DNA from 2 places in the Macrococcoides bohemicum genome. Region 1 is predicted to be linked to the other one. Evidence: predicted binding sites of a transcription regulator. Region 1 holds the regulator's gene; the other holds the start of a gene.
The links. Region 1 encodes LexA, which represses DNA repair genes until DNA is damaged. Its sites were predicted from a motif close to CGAACATATGTTCG; they were not measured.
Positions count from the first base shown of each region.

Region 2: the regulator LexA is predicted to act here: its motif matches at 1,389-1,402, upstream of uvrB (excinuclease ABC subunit UvrB).

Region 1 is NZ_CP054482.1:1,229,618-1,233,054, forward strand. It holds gene HT586_RS06300 (metal-binding protein ZinT) at 1-209, opposite strand, end outside; gene HT586_RS06305 (hypothetical protein) at 362-517, shown strand; gene HT586_RS06310 (PspC domain-containing protein) at 604-813, opposite strand; gene lexA (transcriptional repressor LexA) at 1,221-1,838, opposite strand; gene HT586_RS06320 (hypothetical protein) at 1,984-2,205, shown strand; gene HT586_RS06325 (DUF896 domain-containing protein) at 2,294-2,530, shown strand; gene tkt (transketolase) at 2,607-3,437, shown strand, end outside.
Region 2 is NZ_CP054482.1:727,794-731,230, forward strand. It holds gene HT586_RS03805 (TlpA family protein disulfide reductase) at 1-432, shown strand, start outside; gene HT586_RS03810 (YfbR-like 5'-deoxynucleotidase) at 448-1,095, shown strand; gene HT586_RS03815 (CsbA family protein) at 1,092-1,322, shown strand; gene uvrB (excinuclease ABC subunit UvrB) at 1,452-3,431, shown strand; gene uvrA (excinuclease ABC subunit UvrA) at 3,436-3,437, shown strand, end outside.

The sequences.
Region 1 (3,437 bases):
GAATGACCGTGATCATGAGCATGTTCGCTTTGTTCTTTTTCATGATCATGTGCATGCTCTTTTGAAGTCGTTTTCTCATTCGTTAAGTTAGAAGTTGTCTCAGTTTTATGTTCTTGTTCTTTATCATTTTCAGTGTTAGCATCCTGACAACCTACTAATAATACGCCTAATGATAAGATTCCTAAACCTTTTAACATACTTTGCTTCATAATATTTCTCCTTTTCGTAATCATTACGATTTAATACTAAAGCAAAGCGATATAATTGTAAATAGGAATTATTACTATTTAAACAAAAAGTTAATTAAATTATGAAAAGATGGTATGATGAACAACATATAATATAGTAAAGAAGGGTTGAAATGTCTAATTATCACATCAAGATACTCGTTTTGTTTATTTATGCTTTCATTTTATTCATATGTCGTTATGGCCTAATGATTATTGATGATAAGTTAACAATATTATTACTCGTATTAGGATTTGGGGCTGTGGCGATATTAAATAAGAGGAAGTAAATATCAATATGAACACAAAAATAAAAGCTTAAGACATGTGAATATACACATTGTCTTAAGCTTTGTTTAATTTAATAAATATTTAATCAGTAACGATCAATAACATCAACGTCTTTTGGCATAAATAGTGCAAGAATAAGATAGATTGTAAATGTTGGGATATGCACAGTTAAGAATGAAACAAGAATAAAGATAACACGGAGTAGTGTTGAATCCATGTTTAAATATTCAGCAAAACCACCTAAAACGCCAGCTAAGTATCTATCAGTTGTAGAACGTGCTAATTTTCTTTGCATGTCATTCGCCTCCTTACTTTTATTATATCAAGCATGAGGAAAGTTATAAAATTTTCTGAAGTGAAAAAGTGAAATATTTGTATATTTTTAATATTTGTTGTAAAATATTAGTAGATAAGTATATACAAATTGCTACTTCCTGTATAAAAAAGCAATACATCGATGTTTGATTCTTTTCATTTTGGGTATATTTTCTAAGTAAGCCTTTTGTAATGAATATTCATTATAAGAATGAGATAAGGGGATAGTACGATGGAAACAAAAGCAAAAGAACATAAAGACATATTAGAACAAGTAAAAGAAATCATTGGACGTAAGTAATCTTAATAGAAAATCAGTATTCAAATGTTTTAACAAATATAAACAAAACTAAGAGCGAATGACTATAGTCATTCGCTCTTAGTTTTTTAAAATTCTCTAAACAATCCAACTACTTTTCCTAAAACAGTTACAGAATCTAAATAGATTGGATCCATAGAACTATTTTCCGGTTGTAATCGATAACGATTATTTTCTTTATAGAATCTTTTAACAGTTGCTTCGTCTTCTTCAGTCATAGCCACAATAATATCGCCGTTCTCTGCAATAGACTGTCTTCTAACAATCACTTTATCTTTATCATATATGCCGGCTTCTATCATACTTTCACCTACAACATCTAAAATAAAGATGTCACTATTATGACTACTTGTAAAGTGAGCAGGTAAGGGAAAATATTCTTCCACGTTCTCTATCGCAGTAATAGGAACACCTGCAGTTACTTTACCGATAACCGGAACGTGAATTGTTTCTGAATAATCAGCAGGCGTTTCATCCTGTACAATTTCTATCGCTCGTGGCTTAGTTGGGTCTCTTTTAATATATCCTTTTTCTTCTAATCGAGAAAGATGTCCATGAACTGTTGAAGATGAAGCCAAACCTACCGCTTCTCCAATCTCTCGAACACTAGGTGGATATCCTTTAGTTGATACAACATGTTTCAAATATTCATATATTTCTTCTTGCCTTTTAGTTAGTTCTCTCATTTATAAACACTCCTTAGCATTGGTGTTATTTGTATTATAGCATATACGTTCGCATGTAACAAACATTTGTTCGTGTTTTTATTGACATAGAACAAACGTTCTGTTATTGTATAAATACAAACAAACGTTCTAGGAGGAATTAACTATGACAGTTACTATTTCAAAGGAATTTATGATGTATTTACTATTATTTATTGTAATTACAGTCTTCGGCCTTTTATATATGACGCAATCTCATTATATTTATGAACAGACTTCACCAGGTATTACAGAACAAATAAGCGAACAAAATGATGTTCGTAATGATACAGAACAAACGATACATGATCCAGTGCAAAATGGAGAGGTTTTAGGTGTTGTAAATTAAATGTACATATAATTTTTTACTTAAGCGAGTGTGACCAGTTGGTTTCACGCGCTTTTTTTGGTATCTTTAAATGGAAAGGAATGAGGATATGTTAGAACAAGAAAAAATGAATAGAATAAATGAATTGGCACGAAAAAAGAAGAATGAAGGTTTAACTGAAGAAGAAGGCAGAGAGCAAACGTTATTACGTAAAGAATATCTTCAGACTTTTCGAAATAGCTTCCAGAAAACGATAGAGAACGCAAAGGTAATCGATCCTGAAGGCAACGATGTTACGCCTGAGAAAGTGAAAGTAATTCAAAGAAACAATAATTTAAGAGATTAAAAATTAAGAAATTGAGTTAACAATAATTAAGCAGTATATTAAATAATATAAAATACAAAATAAAGGAGAAATAAATATGTTTTCAAAAGAAGATCAACTTGCAATTGACACGATTAGAGCATTAAGTATCGATCAGATTGAGGCTGCTAATTCTGGTCACCCTGGTTTACCGATGGGGGCTGCTCCATTTGCTTATACATTATGGACGCGTCATCTGAACTTTAATCCAAGCTCAACGCATTTCTTTAATAGAGATAGATTTATACTTTCTGCTGGTCATGGCTCTGCATTACTATATTCTTTATTGCATGTTTCAGGTGGATTAGCACTAGAGGAACTGAAAAACTTTAGACAATGGGATTCTAAAACACCAGGTCATCCGGAATTCCGTCATACTGAAGGTGTGGAAATTACAACTGGACCATTAGGACAAGGTTTTGCGATGAGTGTTGGTTTTGCGATGGCAGAGAAGCATTTAGCTGCTACGTATAACAAAGATATTGATATCGTGGATCATTATACGTATGCATTAGTTTCAGATGGAGATTTAATGGAAGGTATTTCGCATGAAGCTGCCAGTTTAGCAGGTCATCTTAAATTAAATAAACTGATTGCTTTATACGATTCAAATGACATTTCTTTAGATGGAGATCTTGACAAAGCATTTTCTGAGGATGTAAAAGGTCGCTTTGAAGCTTATGGCTGGGAGCATATCTTAGTTGAAGATGGTAATGACTGTGAAGCGATTGATAAAGCTATTACGCAAGCAAAATCTTCAGACAAACCTTCAATTATTGAAGTTAAGACAATCATCGGATATGGTTCACCAAACCGTCAGGGAACAAATGGTGTGCATGGTGCGCCACTTGGTAATGAAGAGAGAATTTTAGCATTTGAAACATATGGA
Region 2 (3,437 bases), 500 kb from region 1:
GTTACAACCCATGATCATCCTATAAACAATCAAAATATTAGTAATGTTACGGTAAGTGATCTAAAGTCAAATAAATTAATATTGAGAGATGAATTAAAACATGATATTAACATCATTAATTTCTGGGCATCATGGTGTGGTCCATGTAATGATGAGATGCCCGAGCTTGTTGCTTTTGATAGCGAAAAGCCTAATCATGTAGGATTAATCGGTATGAATGTTTCGGACAAAAAGAAAAAGCGAGATGCGTTTATAATGCATTATAAAGCGAAATATCCAATGTTAGTTTTAGATGAAACACAGATGAAACAATATAAGATTAACAATATACCTACAACAATTTTTGTAGATAGAAAAGGTAAAGTATTAAAAACGTATATCGGTGAACTCAATAGAAATAAGTTAGAAAAAATAATAGCAAATTTAAAATAATGAGGAGTGATTGTAGTGGGTGTACATCAATATTTTAAAAGTTTATCTGACTTAGAAAAGCTTATACGCTGTCCAGGTAAGTTCAAATATCAAGAGCATAATGTAGCAAGCCACTCTTTTAAAGTTACAAAAATTGCTCAGTATCTTGCTACAGTTGAAGAATATCATGGCACTGAGATCAACTGGAAAAACGTCTATGAAAAAGCGCTCAACCATGATTATCCTGAAATTTTTACAGGAGATATTAAAACACCTGTTAAGTATGCTTCTAAAGAGCTTAAGCAATTATTCAGTGATGTGGAAGAACAAATGATTGCACGTTTTATAGACTCTGAATTTCCGGAAAGCTATCGTGCGATTTATCATGAACGATTAAAAGAAGGAAAAGATGAAACGATAGAAGGTCAAATCCTTTCAGTGGCTGATAAAATTGATTTACTATACGAGTCTTTTGGAGAGATACAGAAAAGAAATCCAGAACCTCTATTCTTTGAAATATATGAAAAGAGCTTACGCACAATTATACAATTTGACCACTTACATTGCGTACAGGATTTCCTTGAAAATATACTACCGGAAATGTTACAGGAGAAATTTATTCCACGTTCAGAATTAAAAGAATTAACGGTTTCAATTTTAGAAGTAAAAGAGTCGGATCTATGACGATATGGTATTGGTTGGCGTCATTATTACCAGCACTGATGGTCATTATATTTAGTATGATTGTCAGAAATAAATATACGGGTTTGATATTATCTTGTATTGTGATTGGCGTATCAGTATATAAAGGTTTTTTTCATGCACAGATGATTGTATTTTTAGATACGATGAGTCTGATTATTGGTTATTTAATTGTTGACTTTTATAAATTAGATAAAGGAAATGACTAACAGTTCAAACATTTTATGTTCTGAGCTGTTTTCTTTTTTATGATAAAGTTAGTGTAATATATCGTGCGAACAAATGTTTGTATTTTTTATTTTTTTTTTGGTAAAATATTATCGATAAGGAGGGCGCATATGGAACATCATCCGTTTGTTATTAAATCAGATTATAAGCCTGCTGGCGACCAGCCAGAAGCGATTAAAAAAATAGTAGAAGGTATTAAAGAAGGTAAACGTCATCAGACTCTACTTGGTGCGACAGGTACAGGTAAGACGTTTACAATGAGTAATGTTATTAAAGAGGTTGGTAAACCAACGTTAATTATGGCTCACAATAAGACTTTAGCAGGTCAATTATATAGTGAGTTTAAAGAATTTTTCCCTGATAATCGTGTTGAATATTTCGTGAGTTATTATGATTATTACCAACCTGAAGCGTATGTTCCGTCTACAGATACTTTTATCGAGAAAGATGCATCGATTAACGACGAGATTGATAAATTACGACATTCGGCAACGAGTGCTTTATTTGAACGTGATGATGTGATTATCATCGCTTCAGTAAGTTGCATCTATGGTTTAGGAAATCCCGAAGAATATAAAGATATGGTTGTAAGTATGCGTGTAGGGATGGAGGTTGAACGCAATCAATTATTACGTAAATTAATTGATATTCAGTATGCACGAAATGACATCGATTTTAAACGTGGTACATTCCGTGTGCGTGGAGATGTCGTCGAAATCTTTCCGGCTTCTCGTGACGAGCAATGTGTACGTGTTGAATTCTTTGGAGATGAGATTGAACGAATTCGCGAAATTAACTACTTAACAGGAGAAGTACTTAAGGAACGTGAGCATTTCACATTATTCCCAGCCAGTCACTTCGTTACACGTGAAGAAAAGATGCAGATTGCAATCGAACGTATCGAGAAAGAACTGGAAGAACAGCTGAAGAAATTTAGAGAAGAAGGTAAATTGCTTGAAGCACAACGTCTTGAACAACGTACCAACTATGATTTAGAGATGATGCGTGAGATGGGATTCTGTTCAGGCATTGAGAACTATTCTGTGCATTTGACGTTACGTCCTTTAGGTGCGACGCCTTATACGCTTCTAGACTATTTTGGAGATGATTGGTTGATTATGATGGATGAGAGTCACGTTACATTGCCACAGGTTAGGGGTATGTATAACGGTGACCAGGCACGTAAAAATGTATTGGTAGATCACGGATTCAGATTGCCAAGTGCGCTTGATAACCGACCGCTTAAATTTGAAGAATTTGAAGCGAAAGGACAACAGTTTGTCTATGTTTCTGCAACACCTGGACCTTATGAAATTGAACATACTGATGAAATGGTAGAACAGATTATTCGACCAACCGGATTGCTTGATCCAATTGTTGAAGTACGCAAATCTGAACATCAAATTGATGACTTAATGGAAGAAATTAGACAACGTATTGAAAAGAACGAACGCGTATTAATTACGACATTAACGAAGAAGATGAGTGAAGACTTAACGACCTACTTAAAAGAAGCAGGTATTAAGGTCAACTATCTTCATTCTGAGATTAAAACTTTGGAACGTATAGAAATCATTCGTGATCTAAGATTAGGTGTATTCGATGTACTTGTCGGAATTAACCTATTAAGAGAAGGGTTAGATATTCCTGAAGTATCTCTCGTTGCTATCCTGGATGCGGATAAAGAAGGTTTCTTAAGAAGTCACCGTTCCTTAATTCAGATTATCGGTCGTGCTGCACGTAATGATCAAGGGAAAGTTATCATGTATGCAGATAAAATGACTGATTCAATGAAGATAGCGATCGATGAGACCAATCGTCGTCGTGAAATTCAGGAGCGTTATAATACAGAACACGGCATCACACCGATGACCATTAATAAAAAAGTACGCGATATTATAAGTGCAACACCAGATGTTGCAGAAGATCTACCGACTAAAGATAAGAAAAAGAAAAAATTAACGGTGAAAGAGCGTAATGCAATGATCGAAAAAGTCGAACATGAAATGAAAGAAGCAGCAAAAGCACTTGATTTTGAGCGTGCAACTGAGCTGAGAGATATTTTATTTGAGCTTAAAGCTGAAGGGTGACAATAT